Regions from separate parts of the Pedobacter sp. GSP4 genome, predicted to be linked through region 1. Evidence: riboswitches for the same ligand, from Rfam matches in the RefSeq annotation. Region 1 holds a riboswitch; the other holds the start of a gene.
The links. A riboswitch is a leader RNA that binds a small molecule or an ion and turns the genes downstream of it on or off. The one in region 1 is predicted to bind cobalamin.
Positions count from the first base shown of each region.

Region 2: it holds a riboswitch for cobalamin, as region 1 does, so the genes downstream of both, metE (5-methyltetrahydropteroyltriglutamate--homocysteine S-methyltransferase) here and ACS5PU_RS05400 (TonB-dependent receptor plug domain-containing protein) in region 1, are expected to answer to the same signal.

Region 1 covers NZ_JBPZIR010000002.1:438,363-450,009, reverse strand. Annotated here, with positions in the region: gene ACS5PU_RS05415 (chloride channel protein) at 1-886, shown strand, start outside; gene ACS5PU_RS05410 (sigma-54-dependent transcriptional regulator) at 1,021-2,424, opposite strand; gene ACS5PU_RS05405 (serine hydrolase) at 2,539-3,786, opposite strand; cobalamin riboswitch at 3,869-4,061, shown strand; gene ACS5PU_RS05400 (TonB-dependent receptor plug domain-containing protein) at 4,154-6,190, shown strand; gene ACS5PU_RS05395 (YncE family protein) at 6,187-7,317, shown strand; gene ACS5PU_RS05390 (YncE family protein) at 7,327-8,442, shown strand; gene ACS5PU_RS05385 (PKD domain-containing protein) at 8,503-9,636, shown strand; gene ACS5PU_RS05380 (PKD domain-containing protein) at 9,661-10,593, shown strand; gene ACS5PU_RS05375 (DUF5074 domain-containing protein) at 10,604-11,647, shown strand, end outside.
Region 2 covers NZ_JBPZIR010000003.1:366,773-378,419, forward strand. Annotated here, with positions in the region: gene mfd (transcription-repair coupling factor) at 126-3,464, shown strand; gene ACS5PU_RS08795 (ATP-binding protein) at 3,558-4,694, shown strand; gene ACS5PU_RS08800 (DUF3820 family protein) at 4,694-4,912, shown strand; gene ACS5PU_RS08805 (DsbA family oxidoreductase) at 5,085-5,801, opposite strand; gene ACS5PU_RS08810 (M14 family metallopeptidase) at 5,894-8,590, opposite strand; cobalamin riboswitch at 8,800-9,000, shown strand; gene metE (5-methyltetrahydropteroyltriglutamate--homocysteine S-methyltransferase) at 9,200-11,533, shown strand; gene ACS5PU_RS08820 (acyl-CoA thioesterase) at 11,622-11,647, shown strand, end outside.

The DNA.
Region 1 (11,647 bases):
AGGCAATTATAATGCCGTAATCAATAACAGTATTTTCGCCGACTACAATAGCATCCCCGCGTTGGTGGTTTTATTTACTGTGGTTACCATTTTTATGAAATCAATAGCCACGTTGGTTACCTTGGGGGCGGGCGGAAATGGCGGAACTTTTGCACCCAGTTTAATTATGGGTGGATTAATTGGATTTATTTTTGCCTATGTGGTCAATCTATCCGGCATTGCACAATTAAATGTATCTAATTTTATTGTGGCCGGCATGGCTGCTGCGCTAGGCGCAATTATGCACGCACCACTCACGGGAATTTTCCTGATTGCTGAAATTACAGGTGGATATATTTTGATGGTTCCGCTGATGATTACCACTGCAATTTCTTATGCGATTAACCGAAACTCTCAAAAACATTCTATTTACACCAAAGCACTGGCCGATAAAGGGGAGTTACTATCTCATGAGGATAAGGATACGACGGTGCTGAACCAGATGAAGCTAAAATACCTCATCGAAAAAAGCTATCCGCAATTGAATATGGATGACCTGATTTCAGTTAAAATGGCTGAAATTGTGAAATCGCAAAAGAATATATGCGCCGTAATTGATGAAACTGGCGATTTTAAGGGGATTATTTATATTGAGGAGCTGTTTAGCGAAATGATGAACAGTCCTGATAAAGAAAACCTGCGGGCTGCACATTTGGTTAAACCTGCACCCAATACCATTACCGAAAAAGACGATTTAAAAACAGTTTTAGCCAAAATGGAGCAGGATAATGTTTGGGTTTTACCAGTTTTAAATGCGCAGAACCAATATTTAGGCTTTGTTTCTAAAACGGCAATTTTTAATAAATACCGCGCATTGCTGATGCGGCAAAATGATTACATGGGATAATCTATTCATCATTTCGACCGTAGTGGAGAAATCTATGAAATTATCTGTCCATAGATCTCTCCATTTCGCTGCACTTCATCCGATAGCTATCGGACCGAGATGACGATTTGTTATTAAAACTGTCAGATGTAGTTTTATTCGGCTCTCTTTAAGCCAAATTTCTCAATTTTACTGTATAAATGGCTTCTTTGGATATCAATTTCATCAGCTGTTTTTGAAACATTCCAATTGTTTTTTTCCAGTTTGAACTTAATAAACTCGCGTTCTGCATGGTCTTTGTAATCCTGGAAATTATTAAACGAGTCAAATGAAGAGCTTAAGCCTGAACCGCCCGAACCGGCAATCTGCGCGCTGGTTGCTGCGCCAATGTTTGTACCACCACCTGGATTTGCAAAGGCGCGCACATCATTTTCGGTAATAATCTTATCGCTCAGAATAATTAAACGTTCAATCATATTGTGCAGTTCGCGTACATTACCTGTCCAAGGTAAAGCCTGCAGTGCAGACATGCCACCATCGTTTATTTTCTTAACCGGCATGCCGTAATCGCTACAGATACTTTCTAAAAAGTTTTGTGCAATTACAGGAATATCATCAGTACGCTCAGTTAAATGGGGCACATGGATATTGATTACGTTTAAACGGTGGTACAAATCCATACGGAAGTTGCCATCTTCAATTTCCTTTAACAAATCTTTATTGGTTGCTGCCAAAACCCGCACGTTCACTTCAATTTCCTTCTCTCCACCCACACGCGAAATTTTATGCTCTTGTAATGCACGCAACACTTTTGCCTGTGCAGACAAGCTCATATCGCCAATTTCATCCAAAAATAAAGTTCCGCCGTTGGCCAATTCAAATTTACCAATACGCTGTTTAACGGCTGAAGTAAATGAACCTTTTTCGTGGCCAAACAATTCACTTTCAATTAGTTCGGATGGGATAGCGGCGCAGTTTACTTCAATTAGCGGACTATCGGCACGGTTCGATTTTTCGTGTAACCAGCGGGCTACCAATTCTTTACCACTACCATTTGCACCGGTAATCAATACACGGGCTTCTGTAGGGGCTACACGTTCTATGGTTTCTTTAATTTTAGAAATACTTTCTGATTCGCCTAAAATTTCGCGCGTTTTACTGGCTTTGCGTTTTAAAACTTTGGTTTCGGTAACAAGGTTGCCTCGGTCTAAACCATTTCTAACGGTAATTAATAAACGGTTTAAATCTGGTGGTTTAGAAATAAAATCGAATGCGCCTTTTTTGCTGGCTTCGATAGCTGTTTCAACCGTACCATGACCGGATATCATAATAAAAGGTAAGTCGGGTTTGATGAGCTGTGCCTGTTCAAGCACTTCCATACCATCCATCTTATTCATCTTGATATCGCACAGCACTAGATCGTAGTTGCCTTTTTTAATCATTTCGAGGCCATCAATACCATTATCGATATCTTCAACATCGTAATTTTCGTATTCCAGAATTTCGCGTAGAGTACTTCTTATCGCTCGTTCATCGTCAATTATTAATAGTTTAGCCATTAGCGCTTTATTCTTATGATTTGAAATGCGAATATATTATTTTTTAATTAATGTATAGTTTTTTGTACAATTAATACCCTATAAACTATTAAACAGCATAAAGGTTTTAACTAATTAATAAGTATAATCCAGTTTAAACTTACTCAAATCAGGCTTGTGCTTTTTGTTGCGGTTTAGCTCCAGTTCGTAAATGGTTTTGCCTAAATTTTTCATAAATGGGAAACACACCGTATCATACTCGTATTTATTGTCGTTAAAAATTCCATCTTCATTGCTCTGTACAACAGCAGTTAAGAAATACTCAATGCCGTTCTTAAAATCCACAAAATAACTGTTATCAATGATGTATCCATAGCTGTCGCCATATTTATTAAAGATTCTGATATTGGCCTCGGGCGTAATATTTTCCCTTCCGTAATACAGCATTTTAGCATAGGTTGGCCAAAATTCTTTAGCGTCGTAATGGGGGAAACTGCATTCTGTAGGGTATTTGCTCATGTAGGTATAAATCAATTTATAATCATCCGCGCTAAGGTTAAACCTTTCTGTAGCCGGAAAAGCTTCAGGGAATATGAGTTTCTGCATCAGCTTCTGCTGATCATTTATGGCAAATGCATTTTTATCTGCTAGGCTAAAAGGTTTGTTTACCAGTTTATCGGTACTATCCATATAACCTCTGCCCATGCTTAGGTTGGTTAAACTTAGGGGGTAATCTTTTGGATCATATTGGGCTGGCTGACTGTAAACCAAGCTTTGGTCATTATAAAATTTAACCGGGTTGGTATACCTTGCCGATTCTCCTGCATCGCCAATGGCCAAACGGTTTAAAATCCGGCTATCGTTTAATCCATTTGCTTTTAGCTTTTCGTTTATTTCTGCCCGGCCAATAAATTCGAACAAGCGGTTAAAGGCATCGTTATCGCTAGTAAGCAAAATCTTTTTAATGTAATGCGCTATAGATGGTAGCCCGTTTTGGGCAGTGGGGTCTTTTAAAACTTTAGTCTGTCCTTTAAACGCACTATCCGTAACCATGGTACTGTTAACAGTTAAACCGGTACTTTTTAACTGGTTTACTTTTTCTAAAGCAAAAATTACCGCGGCAAGTTTAACCGTGCTGGCGGGATAAAAATAGTGGTGCGGATCTAAGTTGTAACTGAAAGTTTTAAAAGAAGGCCTGTTCTTGGCATCGCGGTTAACTTGGGTATAAAGAATCTGTACCTGGTTTTTATCGGGATGGTTTAATATGGATGAAAACAGCCCGGGTTTAGCTTCCAATAATTTTTTCAGAAAAACGGTATCGGTTTTTTGGGCCATAGCGGATAAGCTGACTAAGGGTAACGCAAAAAATAGAATTCTTCTCATGTGTGAAATTTGATCCCTAATTTAGCTTTTTCTGGTATATGCAGCCTTTTCAATCATCCATTTTACATATTGCTTAATTTTACTACTTTTGCATCGCTTTTGGTTCCCGGTGAAAATCGGGATTAAAAGGGAATACAGTGTAAATCTGTAACTGTCCCGCAGCTGTAAGCTCCTTAACGGATTTCCAATCAATCTGCCACTGTTCCGATTAGTCGGGATGGGAAGGCCGGAAACCGGGAGTAAGTCAGAAGACCTGCCTCAGCATTATATTTCATAGCTTTCGTGGATTGAAGCTAGGGGTGATTTATTGCGTATTTGTATTTCATTTCTTTTCCATCTGTTGGCTGTGGGTTAAACTCACAATCAAATGACTCAAAAACATTCTGCCTATGCGGGCACAATGCAGTTTTTTCTATTTTTATCCATTTTGTGGACTGGGTTTATATTGCCCTTAAATGCAGGTGCACAAACCGATAGCACCAAGAAAAGTACGCAGCTTAAAGAGGTTCAAATTAGGGAGTACCGATTAACCGAACAGAGCAAATCGCCAACGCCACTCCAAATCCTGACTGCTGATGACCTCAAAAGGATCAACAGCTTATCTGTTGCTGATGCCATCCGTTATTTTTCGGGGGTGCAGTTAAAAGATTATGGTGGAATTGGTGGATTAAAAACAGTAAATGTGCGCAGTTTGGGCACCAACCATACCGCAGTATTTTTAGATGGCATTCAAGTTGGAAATGCGCAGAACGGTCAGGTAGATTTAGGTAAATTCTCATTAAATAACCTTGAAGAAATTGCTTTATACAGCGGTCAGAAACCCGAATTGCTTGTTCCGGCAAGGGCTTTTGCCTCTGCCAGTAGCATTTACTTAAAAACCAAAGCGCCCGACTTTGAAAAAGATCAGCATCAGCAGTTTGCGTTGGGCTTAAAGAGTGGATCGTTCGGTTTAATCAATCCTTCTTTGGTTTATCAATATAAGATTAACGAAAACCTGCAGGCCAGTATCAATACCGAATATATACGTGCCGATGGTAAATATAAATTCAGGTATACCAATGGCGTTTTTGATACCACAGCCGTAAGAAATAATGGCGATGTGGAGCGTTTCCGTTTGCAGGCGGCACTGTTTGGGAAAATTAAAAATGGAAAGTGGCATGCCCAGGCTTATTCTTTTTTATCAGATAGGGGATTGCCCGGTGCCATTGTAGCCAACAGGTTTGATTTTACACAAAGAATCTGGGACCGTGATTTCTTTGTTCAGGGAAGTTTAGAAAAGCAATTGTCGAATAAATTAACGGTTTTGATCAACGGAAAATACGGTTACGCCTATCAGCGTTACCTTGATCCCGATTACGTAACCACCACCGGGCTTTTGGATAACCGTTTTAAAGAGCAGGAAGCCTATCTATCCGTCTCTGCAAAATATAAAATCAATACTGCTTGGGAAGCCGCCTATGCATCCGATTATAGCTACCAAACTTTGGCTGCCAATATTTACATGTTCCCTTACCCCGATAGGAATACAATATTAAATGTTTTAAGCTCTTCTTTAACCTTTAAACAGTTCAATATACAGGTAAATCTATTGAGCACTACGGTGGTCGATCAGGTAAAATTGTATACTTCTTCTGGCAACAAACAGGTTTTTAGCCCAACAGTAATGTTATCGTGGAAACTGTTCAAAGCGCAGGATTTAAGGCTGCGTGCATTTTATAAGGATATATTCAGGATGCCTACGTTTAACGATCTGTATTACACGTTTATCGGTAATACGCTGTTAAATCCGGAGTATACCAAACAGTACAATGTTGGGCTAACCTATTTCAAAAACTTTAAAAACAGCAAACTCAAATTTATCGATATCCAATCTGATGTGTATTACAACCGCGTTAAAGATAAGATTGTGGCCCAGCCTGGTGCAAACTTGTTCAGGTGGATTATGTACAATGTGGGTTTGGTTGATATACGGGGCTTAGAGCTTAACGCAAAAACAGCATTTGAACCACTTACCGATTTTGTAATGAATATCGGCATCAATTATACCTTTCAAAAAGCTGTAGATGTTACCTCGACAGCGGACGAAACCTATAAGGACCAGATTCCCTACATTCCTAAAAACAGTGGCTCTTTTCTAACGCGCCTTGATTATCACAACTGGCATGCAAATTACAGTTTCATTTACACTGGGTTCCGCTATAACCAAAAGGCAAACAACATTTACAACTACATGGAACCATGGTATACGCACGATGCTGCCATTGGATATGAATTTAAACTTAAAAAAGGGAGTATAAACCTAAACGGGGAAGTAAATAACCTGCTTAACCAATATTACGACCTGATTCCAAATTTCCCAATGCCCGGTAGAAACTACAGGCTAACCCTAAATTATAAGCTATGAGGCCTTTAAAGTATATATCCATTTTGGCTGTAGTGGTGATAATCTTTAGCGCCTGCAGAAAAGACCCACAGCCTTTACCTTCTGAAATTACCAAAGTTGAGCCAGAGCCTACCTCAGCCATAAAGGGGTTTTATCTGATTAACGAAGGCAACATGAATATGAATAAGGCCTCATTGGATTATATGGACCTGGTAAACGGAATTTATACCCGCAATTTATATAACCAGGTAAACCCCGAAGTAACCAAAGGCTTGGGCGATGTAGCCAATGATATTGGACGGTACGGGAGCAAACTTTATGTGGTGGTAAACGTATCGAACAAGGTTGAGGTACTCAACATCAAAACGGGCAAAAAAATAGGGCAAATCAATATTATCAATTGCCGCTACATTACATTTAATAATGGAAAAGCTTACGTAAGTGCCTATTTAGGCAAAGTTGGCGATCCAAAATCACCAAATGGTGCCGTTGCCGAAATTGATACTACAACTTTAACCATAAACCGCAGTATTGAAGTTGGCAGGCAGCCAGAAGAAATGGCCGTAGTTGGCCATAAACTTTATGTAGCCAATTCTGGAGGTTATAGTCCGCCAGATTACGAGCACACCGTTTCTGTAATCGACCTGCGAAGTTTTAAAGAAATTAAACGCATCGAGGTGGCCATTAATCTCCACCGCATCAAAGCCGACCGTTATGGCGACCTGTATGTTACCTCCCGTGGCGATTACTATACCATTGCCTCAAAGCTTTTCGTAATTGATACACAAACTGATCAGATCAAAAAGGTATTCAACATAGCCGCAAGTAACCTCGCTATCGACGATGATTACGCTTATATCTATGCTACAGCATGGAATTACATCGCAGGTAAAAATGAGATTACCTATCATATGATCAACACCAAAGATGAAACATTGATGGACCGTAAGTTTATAAATGATGGCACCGAAAAGAACATTAAAATCCCTTATGGCATTGCCATTAATCCAGCCAGTAAAGATGTTTACGTAACTGATGCAAAAGATTACGTTACACCTGGTAAGCTGCACTGCTACAGCGCCGAAGGCCGGTTAAAATGGTCGGTTACCACTGGCGATATCCCTGCCCATGTTGCATTCACAAACTAAATATATATCATGATAAATTTCTACAAAAAACACACCTTACTTATTCTGGCAACAGCGCTTGTAGCCGTTTCATCTTGTAAAAAAGACAAGATAGAAGAAGCAGAGAAGAAACAGGTTATTACTGGTACACAAGGCGTTTATATGCTTTGCGAAGGGCTAATGGGCAGTAACAACAGTGCTCTTTCCTATTACGATATTTCTACCAAAGTTACCGTTGCCGATTACTACAAACAGGTAAACGGAGCATCAGTTGGAGAAACAGCAAACGACCTGCAGCAGTATGGCAGCAAAATGTATTGCGTTGTAGCCGGTATTCAGGGTACTAAACAATCATTTTTGGATATCATCGATATTAAAACATGCAAATCGTTAAAAAGGATTTCATTTAACTCAGCAAGCGATGGTTATATACCAAGGTTTGTAGCTTTTTATAAAAACAAGGCTTATGTATCGCGCTATGATGGAAAAGTAAGCCGTATCGATACCGCAACAATGGCCATTGACGGTGAAATTATGCTATCAGAAGGGCTTGAGCAGCTGGCTGTAGCAAATGGAAAATTGTATGTGTGTAATTCATCACATCCTTTTTATCAAAACGGAGCAAAAAACAAAGTTTCGGTAATCGACCTGGCCACCTTTACCAAAACCAAAGATATTGCGGTAAACAATAATCCCGTTAGAATCCAGGCAGCCGATAATGGCGACTTGTTTGTAGTAACCTGGAATGATTATATCGTTAATAACAATCCTTCGCTTGATCGGATCAGTAGTGTTAGCGATACCAAAATCGCTTCTTATGATTATGATCTGGGCGCTTTGGCAGTAAATGGTTCAACTGCCTATGTAGCTAAAGATATTTACAAAAGCCCTGAAATTAAAGCCCTAAATACAACCAGTGGAGCACTTGGTGCCAATTTAATTACCGATAAACAAACGATAAATACCATTTATGGACTTACCATCAACCCATTCAATAAAGAAGTTATGGTTGCCGATGCCAATAACTACAGCAGCAGCAAGGGCTTTGCTTATTGCGTTGGAACAGATGGAAAGATAAAATTCAGTTTCGAAACCGCTGGCCTTCCTCAGCATGCTGTATTTAACTACACTTATAAATATGAATAAACAAATATTAGCTCTGTATACATTTTCAAATACCCAAATCATAATAAAGAACAGTCATACATGAAAAAAACTTACCTATTGTTAATGCTCGGCCTTGCCACACTGATTTATAGCTGCAAAAAAGATAACGAAGCTGCCCCAGATGTTAATCTGAGCATCAAAGGCGAAACAATGACCTCGAAGGTAAATACCAAAATTGCTTTTGCCGTAGGAACAAATAATGGAAAAGGATTTAATCACCAATGGAAATTGGACGGTACCGTAGTCAGCAGCGTTTACAATTACGATTTTACGCCTTTAAAGGCCGGTACTTATGTTATAGAATATACAGCAAGCAATAATGTAGGCTCATTTTCGCACAAATACACGATAACGGTGCCTGTGCCAGTTGTAGAAATTACGCCCGCCAGTAGCAAATTTATTACCACCGTTTTTGAATACTTATCGGCTCCGGGCCAGTTTATAAACGAAAGCTTAGGAAGCCCTGCCGGTGCACAGAAAATTATTGGAGATGTGAGCAAAACCAGTATGGTTACCCTGGGTGGTTTTGGTGGTTATATTGTTTTTGGGTTCGATTACTCGGTGTTAAACAATACCGGTGCCGATCTGGCCATTTATGGTAATCCTATTGGTGGCACAACGCCATTTGCCGAACCTGGAATTGTAATGGTTAGTCAGGATGTGAACGGAAATGGTAAACCGGACGATGAGTGGTATGAGCTTGCAGGTAGCGAATACAACAACCCACTTACCATTAAAAATTACGAAATAACCTATACCAACCCAAAAGGTTTCGCCAATGTAAGCTGGACAGACAATCAGGGCGGCAGCGGAACATATGATGTAAACAGTTTCCATAAGCATAATTTCTATCCTGAATTTGCTCCAAACCAAGAAAAACTAACACTTAAAGGAACATTGCTTCCATCTACCTGGGGTAAAAACGGAAGTATTTTTATCAATAATGCATTTCCTTGGGGCTATACCGATAGCTGGTCGTTAGATGATGATTATGCCACTAAAAGGTATAACAGCTTCGATATTGATTGGGCTGTAGATCAGAATGGGAAAAAAGTTGCTTTAAAAACCATCGATTTTGTAAAGGTTTACACCGGGCAAAGAGAAAAAGGAAATACGCTTTTGGGAGAAGTATCTACCGAAGTAAAAGGCGCAGCCGATCTGGGGATTAAATAGGTAAGACAAGAAAACTTTTTAAACATGAAAATTAAATCAATAGCACTGGCCCTTCTTTCATCCGCTGTACTGCTTTCCTGTAAGAAAGAAAATGCGGGCGAAAAAGAAGGAGCGGGTGAAAAACCGGTGGCGGGCACATCGCCGTATGTAAATAAAATTTACGAGTTTAAGCAGGCGCCCGGACAATTTGCCAACGATCTGGTTAAAACAGATGTGCTGCTTGGTAACGCCGGAAACGGTCTGGTATCGTTAGGCGGCTATGGCGGTTACATAGTTTTTGGCTTTGATCACAGCATCAGCAATTCTGCTGGGGCCGACCTCGGCATTTATGGCAATCCGCTTATTGGTGTAGGGATGGAATTCTCCGAACCGGGCATTGTAAGCGTAATGCAGGATGCGAATAAAAACGGCCTGCCCGATGATGTTTGGTATGAACTTGCCGGAAGTGATTACAATGATGCAGCTACGCTTAAAAATTATAAAATAACGTATTACAGGCCAGCCAAATTGAGTGATGATATCCGCTGGACCGACAATCAGGGAAGAGAAGGGCTGATACTCCGAAACCAGTTCCATGCGCAGGATTATTTCCCAGCATGGGCAACAGCAAACGAAATTTCCTTTACCGGCACTTTGTTGAAAAACACTTTAATGCCCGGTGAAATCATAAGCAACAAGCCATTCAGTTTTGGGTATGCCGACAATGGATCGGGCGAGTATGTTAGCGTGCAAGAGCAACTGGGCAGGGGATACAACACCTTCGATATCGATTGGGCTGTAGATGCCACCGGGAAAAAGGTAAGCTTGGCAGCCATCGATTTTGTAAAGGTTTACACTGGCCAGAACAGCAATGGAAACCCTTTCCACCCTGATAACAATAACGACCGTTCACGCTACATTGGCGAAATCTCGACCGAATTTGGTGGAGCAGTAGATCTTAAACTTTTAAAAAAATAAACAGTACAAAATGAACAAAAACAACTTTAAGCCATTATTAATAAGTGCAATACTTTTAACAACAGCGCTTTATTCATGCAAAAAAGATAATGTAGAATCATTGCAGGTTGATCCCGTTGCTGGTAAATATGAAAATGGCTTCTTTGTAATAGGTGAAGGCTCTTACGGACAGAATGCGGGTAGTGTGAGCTTTTACCGTTATGGTGATGATACTCTTAATACCAGGGCTTACGAGAAAGAAAATCCGGGCAGAATATTATCAAATACAGCAAAAACCAGTACACTACAGTTTGCTTCTATTATTAACGGCAGTATTTATTTATTGAGTAAGATTAATGGCCCGATTGTTAAAATAAATGAATATACACTAAAAGAAGAGGCGAGGTATGTGCAGGAAACCAGTAACTGGAGAAGTATTGTACAGGTAGAAGGAAACCGAGGTCTTTTAAGTGCCAACGATGGTGTTTACCAGATCGACCTTAATACCCTTACCGTTCAAAACAAATTAACCACTGTAGGCGCTGTGAATACGGGCGATATGTGGAAAAAAGGCGATTACGTTTATTTGCTGCAGAGCAATGGCGCAAAGATCATTTCGGCAAGCAATTACTCTTTGGCAAAAACCTTCTCGAACATTAACCGTGGCTTTGCACAAACACCAAATGGAAAAGTTTGGGCTTCAACGGGCAGCCGGTTAATTGCAATCGACAATAATTTGGATACAGCAGGTGTAGCTTTAAATGTGGCCATTGGAACTTTCGGGCTCGATGCGCCAACGCGTATCACGGCTTCAACAAAAGAGAATGCTATTTTTTATCATTCAGGTAAAGCAATTTACAAATATGTTGATGGTAATGCCGCATCAATATTGCAGCCATTTATAACCATTACCGAAGATCCTTTTATGGTTTATGGAGCAATCCGTTACGATAGGAACAAAGATTACCTGGTGGTAAACGGAATTCAAGGTTACGGTGCAGCTTCTACAGTGAATTACTTATTGATCTATAATGCATCTACCGGGGTATTAGTGAAAAAAATCAAATACGGTGGC
Region 2 (11,647 bases), on a different contig from region 1:
TCTAAGAAAAAGAAATATTTCTTCCCCCTGTTTGATTTAGGATAGCACAACCCTGCCAAAAATAGTTAAAAAAACCTTTACACAAATTGAGGGTTAATATTAAAAGATAAGCTTATTTTTGTGCCTTGAACATCCGCGATTTAATAAACAGATACAAAACCGACGATAGGGTAACCCAATTTACCAAGGCGTTGAACAGCACCAAAAGCCCCAAGATACAATTAAAGGGATTGGTGGGTTCGGCCGATGCTATAGTTGCACTTTCTTCTTATTTTCTGCTGCACAAGCCCCTATTATTCGTTTTGCCGGATAGGGAAGAGGCGGCCTATTTTCAATCTGACCTGGAAAGTGTACTGGATAAGCAGGTTTTGCTTTTTCCTTCCTCTTACCGAAAATCTTTTGATTTTACCCAGGTAGATACCGCCAATGTGTTGGCCCGTGCAGAGGTTTTAAACGAGCTGAACCACGATTCTGAATATGGTAAAATTGTAGTTTCGTATCCAGAAGCCATTGCCGAAAAGGTGATAGACCGTTCTGCACTGGAAAAAAATACGCTAGAAATTAGTTTAGGGGCGAAACTGGGAATTGATTTTATTAATGAATTTTTAATCGATTATGATTTCGACAGGCGCGATTTTGTTTACGAGCCCGGCCAGTTTTCTATCCGCGGGGGTATTGTAGATATTTTTTCGTTCTCTTCAGATCTGCCCTACCGTATAGAATTTTTTGGCGATGAGGTAGAGAGTATCAGGAGTTTTGAAATTGAAAGCCAGCTTTCGGTTGCCGATGTTAAATCGTTAACCATTGTGCCTAACGTTCAGGCCAAGTTTTTAACCGAAAGCAATATCAGCATCCTCGATTATATCGATCAGGATACCCAGCTTTGGTTTAAAGATGTAGAATTTACCCTCGATATTGTTAAAGCCGGGTTTAAAAAGGCCGTTGAGCTGTGGAAAGCCCTGCCAGCTGCCGATAAAACACAGAATCCGGAGTGGATCGACCCTAAATTTGCTTTTACCGACGAAAAATTACTGGGCGATCATCTTCACGATTTTCCGCTTGTGGAATTTGGTAAACAGTTCTTTTATAAAACCGACGACCGCTTTGAGTTCGAAACCAAGCCGCAGCCTTCGTTCAATAAGGATTTCAATCTGCTTATCCACAACCTGAAGGAGAATGAAAAGGAAGGCATTATCAACTTTATTTTTACCGATTCGCCAAAACAGATTGAGCGTTTGTACGCCATTTTAGAGGACATTGATAAAACGGCTAAATTTACACCGATCAACAGTATGCTGCGCGAAGGTTTTGTTGATCCGAAAATCCAAACGGCTTTTTACACCGATCATCAGATTTTTGACCGTTACTATAAATACAAGCTTAAAAAAGGTTATCAAAAAAGCCAGGCCATTACCCTGAAAGATCTGCGGGAACTCAAATCTGGCGATTACGTTACACACATCGATCATGGAATTGGCAAATATGCCGGCCTAGAGAAAGTTGAAGTAAATGGCAAAACCCAGGAAATGATCCGTTTGATTTATGCAGACAACGACCTGCTTTATGTAAACATCAACTCACTAAACCGAATTGCCAAATACAGTGGCAAGGAAAGCGGTGTGCCCAAAATGAATAAACTGGGTACAGATGCCTGGGATAAGCTAAAAAAAACTACTAAAAAAAAAGTTAAAGATATTGCCCGCGACCTGATTAAGCTTTATGCTTTGCGTAAAACCCAGGCCGGAACGGCTTTTTCGCCAGATAGCTATCTGCAGACCGAATTGGAGGCATCTTTTATTTACGAAGATACCCCCGATCAGTTAAAGGCCACACAGGATGTAAAAAAAGACATGGAGTCGCCACACCCAATGGACCGTTTGGTTTGCGGTGATGTAGGCTTCGGAAAAACCGAAATTGCCGTGCGTGCTGCATTTAAAGCTGTAGCAGAAGGCAAACAGGCTGCCGTTTTAGTGCCTACCACCATCTTGGCGCTACAACATTTTAAAACCTTCTCTTCGCGCCTAAAAGATTTCCCGGTTACGGTTGATTATATTAACCGTTTTAAAACCAATAAACAGATTAAAGATACCCTGGCCGAAGCTGCAGCAGGTAAAGTTGATATTTTAATCGGTACCCACCGCTTACTGAGCAAGGATGTAAAGTTCAAAGATCTGGGCATCATGATTATTGATGAGGAGCAGAAATTTGGTGTTACCGCAAAAGAAAGGTTAAAAGCGGTACGGGTAAATGTTGATACGTTAACTTTAACCGCAACACCTATCCCTAGGACATTGCATTTTTCGTTAATGGGGGCCCGCGATTTATCCATTATCAGCACACCACCACCCAACCGCCAACCGGTTAGTACAGAGTTACATGTTTTTAATGATAAGCTGATCCAGGAAGCTGTTCAGTTTGAACTGGACCGCGGGGGCCAGGTTTTCTTTATCCATAACCGGGTAAATGACCTGATGCAACTAGGTGGATTGATACAAAAGCTCGTACCTAAAGCCAGGATAGGGATTGCGCACGGCCAGTTAGATGGCGATGCGCTAGAAGATGTAATGCTCGATTTTATTAACGGTGAAAAAGATGTGCTGGTAGCCACCACCATTATCGAAGCTGGTTTGGATATTCCGAATGCCAATACCATTATCATCAACCATGCCCATATGTTTGGCCTGAGCGATCTGCACCAAATGCGGGGCAGGGTAGGCCGGAGTAACAAAAAGGCTTTCTGTTATTTATTATCGCCGCCTTTATCAACCTTAACATCCGAAGCACGTAAGCGCTTAAGCGCCATTGAAGAATTTTCTGACCTCGGCAGTGGTTTTAATGTAGCCATGCGCGATTTGGACATCCGCGGAAGTGGAAACTTATTGGGGGCAGAGCAAAGCGGGTTTATTGCAGAAATCGGGTTCGAAATGTACCACAAAATATTAGATGAAGCCATTCAGGAGTTAAAAGAAGCTGAGTTTAAAGGCCTTTTCGAGAATGAACCTGAACGGCCCTTTGTTGGCTTTACGCAGGTTGATACCGACCTGGAACTCTATATTCCGGATGCCTATATTACCAATATTACAGAACGGTACAACTTATATACCGAACTCTCTAAACTCGATAACGAAGCCGAACTAGCGATTTTTGAAAAACATTTGGCCGATCGTTTCGGACCGGTTCCACCACAGGTAAAAACCATGCTCAGTGTGGTACGTTTGCAGTGGTTGGGCAAAAAACTCGGCTTCGAAAAAATCAGTTTCAAGAAAAACAGCTTGCGTGGCTACTTTTTAAGCGATAAACAATCGAAATATTTCGATTCGAATACCTTTACCAAAATTTTAACTTTTGCACAAAACCACCCGCGCATGTGCAATTTAAAAGAGGTTAAAAATACCTTAAGAATTGCTTTTGATAACATTAATACCGTTGAAGAAGCTATTGAAACTTTAGAGCTGATTGATTAAAAAAACGTTAATTCAGTCAGTCTGTTGACTGAATTAACGTTAATTGAGTCAGTCTATTGACTGAATTAACGTTTTTTACTATATTTGGCTTAAATGGAAAGTCAAATTACCAGATCCTTACAACCTATAATCCTCAATAAAATTGGGAAAAATAAGGTTATCTTAATATTTGGAACCCGAAGAGTAGGAAAAACCTGGTTGGTAGAAAATATCATAAAAGATGCCAACATTAACCATCTTTCTTTAAATGGCGAGGATCAGGATGTACAGGCACTATTATCTACGCGAACTGCGGCTAACTATAAAAGAATTTTGGGAGAAGCTAAGCTGCTTATTATTGATGAGGCACAGGTTATTCCTGAAATAGGAAAGATATTAAAACTGTTGATTGATACTTTCAAAGATTTAACCATAATTGCGAGTGGCTCCTCTACCTTTGATCTTTCAAACCAAACAGGCGAACCATTAACCGGCCGAAGTTTAACCTATTATCTTTACCCAATAGCACAGCTTGAGCTGGATAAAAGGGAAAATGCTTTACAAACAACTCAGAACCTAGAAGAAAGGCTAATCTTTGGTTCATATCCCGAACTATTCCACTTGGATTCATTAGCCGAAAAAGCGCAGTATTTAACAGAGCTTGTTAAATCTTATTTATTAAAAGATATCCTGATGTATGAAAACATACAGAATAGCGCGAAACTTTTGGAACTATTAAAACTTATTGCATACCAAGTAGGCTCAGAGGTTTCAATTGATGAAATTTCCCGCACGCTGGGCCTTAGTAAAAATACAGTAGATCGTTATCTCGATTTGCTTGCCAAAGTTTTTATTATTTACAAAGTCGGCGGATACAGCAATAATCTACGTAAGGAAGTTACAAAATCGTCAAAATGGTATTTTTACGATAACGGTATCAGAAATGCAATTATTAATGATTTCAGACTGTTAGCGCTACGTAATGATCAGGGTATTTTATGGGAAAACTATTGCTTTAGCGAACGTATTAAGAAAGTAGAATACGAACAACAAAATGCTACTCACTATTTTTGGAGAACTTACGATCAACAGGAAATCGACCTTATCGAAGTTAAAAATGGGGAAATTTTAGCGGTCGATTTCAAGTGGGGTGGTCAGAAAAAGAAAATACCTGGTTTTTTCGCTAAAAATTATCCCAAAGCCACTTTTTCAATTATTAACAAAGAGAATTACTTAGATTTTATATTGTAATGTTAGACCCAACCTTGTTGCTCGATTTAGTGAAAATGCAAATGCCTTACGGAAAATATAAAGGTTATCTAATCTGTAATATTCCCGAAAGTTATTTGCTGTGGTATAAAGATAAAGGTTTCCCAAAGGGAAAATTAGGCGATTTAATGGCTACCATGTTCGAAATACGCGTTAATGGACTGGAATACCTCTTAACCCCGTTGAAGAACCAGCGGTAAATCTTTCGAGTACTACCATAAAAAATCGTCATTGCGAGAAGGCTTTTTCAGCCGACGAAGCAATCTTTCTAGAAAGAGTTAATGGCGTAAAAGATTGCCTCGTCGTTCCTCCTCGCAATGACGAAAATTTAATAGGTTTTGTTAATGCTAGCGTAATCTGCGGGAAACAACCCTATATCTCACAGCCATTTTCATCACAAACCGCATCATTATTTTTATTTAATGAGGTCAGTGTAGTTTTTGGCTGAGCTTCTTTCCACTCTGTAAAACTTTGGGTAAGTGCATCGGTAAAAGCCTGAACGGGCTGAGCGCCCGAAACACCATATTTACGGTCCATAACAAAATAAGGTACGCCCCTGATACCCAAATTCTGGCTTTCGTAAATATCGTAACGAACAGCTTCGGCAAATTGATCGCTACTTAAAACCGCTTCTGCTTCTTCTTTATTTAAACCGATTTCTACCGCAAGATCAATCAAAACACTGCTTTCGCCGATATTTTTTGATTTAACAAAATGGGCTTCAAAAAGCTTTTCTTCAGCTAAATCCTGTAGGTTATGTTGTGCTGCCAAATGGATCAGGCGGTGTGCATTAAAGGTATTGGCCGGAATATTAGTATCAAAATCGATCGTTAAGCCCGCATTTGCAGCCATATCAACAACCTGTTTGGTCATCTGTTTAGCCTGTTCAACAGGCATTCCCTTGCTTCTCGAAAGGTAATCGTAAACTGTTTCGTTATTGGTGTTATGGTATTCCGGATTGAGCTGAAAACTCTTCCAATCCACTTCAATTTCATTTTTAAAAGGCAGCTTTTCCATAGCTTGTTCAAAATGCCTTTTTCCGATATAGCAAAACGGACACATTACATCCGACCAGATTTCTACTTTCATGACACAAAAGTAAATTGATTATAAATGGGGAAAGTAAAGCCAAAGTAAAAAGCCACTATCGTTAAGTATAGTGGCTTCTTAAATCACAGCATTTATTTATACAGCTGATTAAATATTAACTTAAAAGTTCCGTGCGTTTGTGCCCTAAAAGCTATTTCAGGTCCGAAAGCCAGCAGTTTTCCCTTGCCAACCTTTGCCTCAAAAGCGGTTACACCATCCTGCAGGTAAGCTTGGCCCCAGGCCCAGCCACTGCGCAACGGCGCAGCTGTTTCAAACCACATTAAAGGCTTAATCTTTCCTGATGCGATGGCATCGCCTGTAAGTTTAAAAACCGGACTGTTATCAAAATACACATCTGCTTCTTTTTCCATACCCCAGTTTGTTGGCAATGAAGTATCAACGCCTACATTTAAAACGCTTCCGGGAACGTAATACTTCTCTGCAGGCAAACGTTTTTCCTCACCGTTTACAATTTCCACCATTGCATTGCGAACAGGTAACTTTAAGTGGAAAGCTAAATTGGTACTGCTGCCTATGGTTACAATGTTTCCACCGGCTTCTAAAAACTTCTTTAATTCAGGGATTGATTTATCAGCGGTAATTCTTCCCAAACGGTTTCTGTAAGCTTCAGGAATTTCTTCTGCCTTCGGACCAAATGATCTGTTTCCAGCACCTCCGCTCTGAACAGATGGAATTGCTCCTCCTACAAAAATAATTACATCATACTTGGATTTTAAATTTCCGGCATCAATATCCTGAGGATAAATTACAGTTGCATTATAGTGATACTGCTCCATTAAAAACCTTACCCATCCCGAGGCCATAGAGCCTCCGTAAGTATCCCATAAAGCAATACGGCCAGCTGAAATTTCAACTTTGTTTTTTGGGGCCGGGGCACTTTTAAGTTTCACATTTGCTTTTTCCAGTATCGATTTCCCTGTGGATGAAACATAAAAATCGCCGTTTTCGGTAGAGCGGTAAACAGCAACTTTATTCTTCAACAGATCATTTACTGCTGTGTAAGAATCGTTTTGTGCCGCACTTAATACATAGCCTGATCCACTTGGCAGTTTATTTTCAGATTTTAATAATGCTCCGTAAGGATTTTTCTCAAAAGGGCCGGTAAAATCATCCAAAATGCGGTCGAACTTTACATCCATTAAATAGGCCAAAGTCCATCCGGCAGCATCGTATGGGGGAATTGGTGCGCCTCCCTCATATTTAAAATCGTTTGGATGGTCTTGTGGTTCGAACATGTCCAAAACATGCGGACGGAAAGCCTGATCGGTTTTTACCACATAACTTCCGGCAGGATAATTTTTGCCCGCTACTGTAAATGCCGAACTTGCCTTTTGAACCACAATACCCGTTCTGATCAAAGCATTTAAAAATTTAATGGCCGAATTAAAATCAGGTTGATCTGCAGATAAAATATAACCTCTTGGATCGCGGTTCGCTGGTGCTTTCATCACGGTATCGAGTGCTTTAATACTCAACTGCCGTCTCGGTCCAAAATCAGCATCTCCACCTGCAACCGCTGCACCTTTGTCGTTTTTCGCGGCATTGTTAATGGCTTCTATTTTTTTCGGGGAAAACGACCAGGTATCTTTTTTACCGCGCTCAATAGAATTTCTGCCCATTTGATAAATGTTGAACAGCAGTTCATCACGGTAGCGCTGGGCATAACTTAAAACAGCATAATTTAGGGATACAGAATAATCAATTGAGTTTTTAAAATACCATTTGCGCGGAGTAATCGGGTTTGGCGAATCGCCGTTTGGCAATAAACGCGATGGAACCAGTGGAATTTCTGATGGGGTGGGGTTACCGATAATCTCGGTTAACAGCCCGATCATGTTATGGAAATAAGTTGTTGTTCTTAACCCGCCATTATACCAGGTAGAATAAACCGAACCGCCCCGCTGGGTGTAGCCAGGCTTATTTTCTACATTCATTCTATTGTGCATGGCCGCACCAACAGCATCCAAACTGGTTAGCACCATGGGGTCGAATACATAATTAAAAGGATCGCGGTAAGGAGGTCCGGCCACTACTGTTCCGGCAGGGCCAGCCTGGTGATGGTTGTACATAATCTGCGGAATCCATTCTACAAAAAGCTGACGCCCTATGTTCTGTGTTTCTTTAAGGTTTAACATAAAGAAATCGCGGTTATTATCGTGTCCAGCATATTTTTCATACAGTACCGGCAGGCCCGAAGTTGTTCTTTTATTCTGGTCTTTTTCCCTCATGTACCAATTGCTTACCAGTTCCTGGCCATCGGGGTTAGCATGTGTAAAAAGAATAATTACATTATCCAAAATGCGCAAGGTTTCCGGATCGCTTTTAGAAGCAAATTCATAGGCCGTCTGTATCAGTTGATGTGCGCCAACCACTTCGTTTGCATGCAGCCCGCCATCAATCCAAACTACCGCTTTTCCTTCCTGTGCCAAGGCCTTAGCCTGTTCGGCATTAATTTCGGCATGTGCAAGCTGCTGCGAAATTTCTTTATACCGATCCAATTTCTTTAAATTTTCTGGCGAAGAAACAATTAACATGTACTGGCTTCTTCCTTCTTCGGTTTTACCTATATCTACGAGCTTGACACGCTTTGATGTTTCGGCCAGTTTTTTAAAATAAGCCTCCGTTTGGGTATAATTGGCTAGCTGGTAGTTATCACCGATATCGAAACCAAAATGCGTTTTTGGCGTGGGCACTTCCTGTGCCTGAACCGCACAGCACGAAATTATCAAAAAAGCAAAACAGGTATTTTTGAAGTAGTTTTTTATCATAATCGGGTTGTTTGTTGGATAATCAAATATAATAGAGAAAATGTAGCGATTTTACATGCGCCAAATTTGTTACAGTGCAGGTTTTGACAGAATTATATAGCTCAAAAAGCCTTTATTTTATCTCATGCGGTGCAAAAAACATTAAAAATTTAAAAAATCCTCCATCTTAATCTCTACATTTGCCTTTGATGTAAGTTCTTAACTTTATTTTTTCATCAACCGATATTGGCTTTACTTAGCTGTAGATTAAAAGGGAATCGTGTGCAAATCACGAGCTGTCGCGCAACTGTAAATTCTGTTTTTAAACGAAACAACGGTTTTATCAATATGCCACTGTGCCGATTTATCGGTATGGGAAGGCGATAAAATCGGGAATAAGTCAGGAGACCTACCGATATCGAATTGACGGTGCTTTCGCGTTATAAAGCAATTGGTCAGGTCTGATAGGTTCATGATAGAATTAACCATTTTATTAAATTTTGCTTTAAGCTTCTGGCTGATAAGTAGGTTTTTTGCGCCCTAACCTTTCCTTTTCATTTTAACCAAAAGCATCATAAAATATTGCTTAAAGGGCTTTTAAACGATTTATTTACTTAATCTTTAAAAGAGATGCTAACGCAAAATCTGGGCTATCCGCGAATAGGTAGCCAAAGGGAATTAAAGAAAATCTGCGAAAATTACTGGGCAGATAAAACTGGGTACAAAAATGTACTTCAGGTGGGGAAAAACATCCGCCACGAAAACTGGAAACTTCAAAAAGAAGCTGGGATAGATATTATTCCATCAAACGATTTTTCTTTTTACGATCATGTATTGGATCATTCCTTAACTTTCGGCGCCATTCCGAAAAGGTACAATGAAGTAATCTTGAAAAAAGGAAACGCCGAACTGGACCTTTATTTTGCCATGGCTAGGGGTTATCAAAAAGATGGATTAGATGTTGTAGCCATGGAAATGACCAAATGGTTCGATACCAACTATCACTACATTGTTCCAGAATTCTATAAAGATCAGCCTTTTAAACTGTTCTCGACTAAAATTATCGACGAGTTTTATGAGGCTAAACAATTTGGGCTAACCACTAAGCCGGTTTTGATCGGTCCTGTTTCCTATCTTTTACTGGGTAAGGAAAAAGAAGCCGGTTTCGAAAAAATAGATCTGATCAAGAACCTTCTTCCGGTTTACATCGATATACTATCCCGATTGGACGCTTTGGGAGCCGAGTATATACAATTCGACGAGCCATTTTTAACTTTAGATTTAACCGAAAAAGATCAAAAAGCCTACCAATATGCCTACAAAGAAATCAGGAAGGCTTTTCCACAATTAAAAATTGTATTGGCTACTTATTTTGAAGGCCTGGGCAATAATCTTGCGCTTGCGGCTGCTTTACCTGTAAATGTACTGCACATCGACCTCGTACGTGCTGAAGATCAGTTAACGGATGTGCTGGCTGCTTTAAAAGAAGAGACCATCCTTTCGCTGGGCTTGGTAGATGGCAGAAATATCTGGAAAAATGATTTTGAAAAATCGGTTTCCATCATTAACCAGGCTATCGAAAAAAGAGGTCGGGATAAAATCTGGATTGCGCCATCCTGCTCTTTAATCCATTCGCCTGTTGATTTAGACAACGAAACCAACGAGCAAAATCTCTCAGCAGAAATTAAACAATGGCTCGCCTATGCAAAGCAAAAAATTGCCGAACTGGCCACCTTAAAAAAACTGATCACAAACGAAAGCCCTGCATCTACCCTGCAAAAACTGGAAGAAAACAAGCTTGCCATCAGCAACCGTAAAGTTTCCAAAATCATTCATAATCCTGAGGTTAAAGCACGTGTTTTGGCACTAAAATCCGACGATGCTGAGCGCTTAAGTGCATTTTCTACCCGAAAAATTAAACAGCAGGAACTCAATCTGCCAAGTTACGCCACAACTACTATCGGTTCGTTTCCGCAAACAGCAGAAGTACGGAGTTGGAGGGCTAAACTCAAGAACGGAACTTTTACCGAAGATGAGTACAACAGCTTAATAGCCGAAGAAACTGCAAAAGCAGTAAAATGGCAGGAAGAAATCGATCTGGATGTACTGGTTCATGGCGAATTTGAACGCAACGATATGGTGGAGTACTTTGGTGAGCAGTTAGCTGGTTTTGCCTTCTCTAAAAATGGGTGGGTACAAAGTTATGGCTCGCGCTGCGTGAAACCGCCTATTATTTTTGGCGATGTTTCCCGTCCAGAGCCTATGACGGTAAAATGGACAGCTTACGCACAATCACTTACCGATAAACACATGAAAGGCATGTTAACGGGCCCTGTAACCATATTACAGTGGTCGTTTGTGCGTAACGATCAGCCCCGGTCAGAAACCTGTACCCAAATTGCATTGGCCATCCGCGATGAAGTTTGCGATCTGGAACAGGCTGAGATAAAAATTATCCAGATAGACGAGCCAGCCATTAGGGAGGGTTTACCGCTGCGCAAGGCAGATTGGCAAAACTATTTAAACTGGGCAGTTAAAGCCTTCAAAATTTCGGCAAGCGGTGTTAAAGATGATACACAGATCCATACACATATGTGCTACTCGGAGTTTAACGATATTATCCAGAATATTGCCGATATGGACGCCGATGTAATTACCATCGAAACCTCGCGTTCGCAAATGGAACTGTTAGATGCTTTTGCCGATTTTAAATATCCGAACGAAATTGGTCCTGGGGTATACGATATCCACTCTCCAAGGGTTCCGAAGCGCGAAGAAATGGTTCAGCTGTTGAAAAAAGCAAAAGCTGTTATTCCTTCCGCGCAGCTTTGGGTTAATCCCGATTGCGGTTTAAAAACCCGTGGCTGGGACGAAACCAAAAAGGCTTTGATAGAAATGGTAGAAGCCGCAAAAGAGATGCGTAAAACAGAAGAAGTGCTGGCTGAAGATCTCCAGGTAAATTAATACTTTTGCCACGGAAGCCCAGAACCACTGAAGAACTAAAATATTCTGTGCGTAGCTGTGTTTCCGTGGCTAATTTTAAACTTTAAGCATGACCTTAGAAGAAAGAATAGAAAA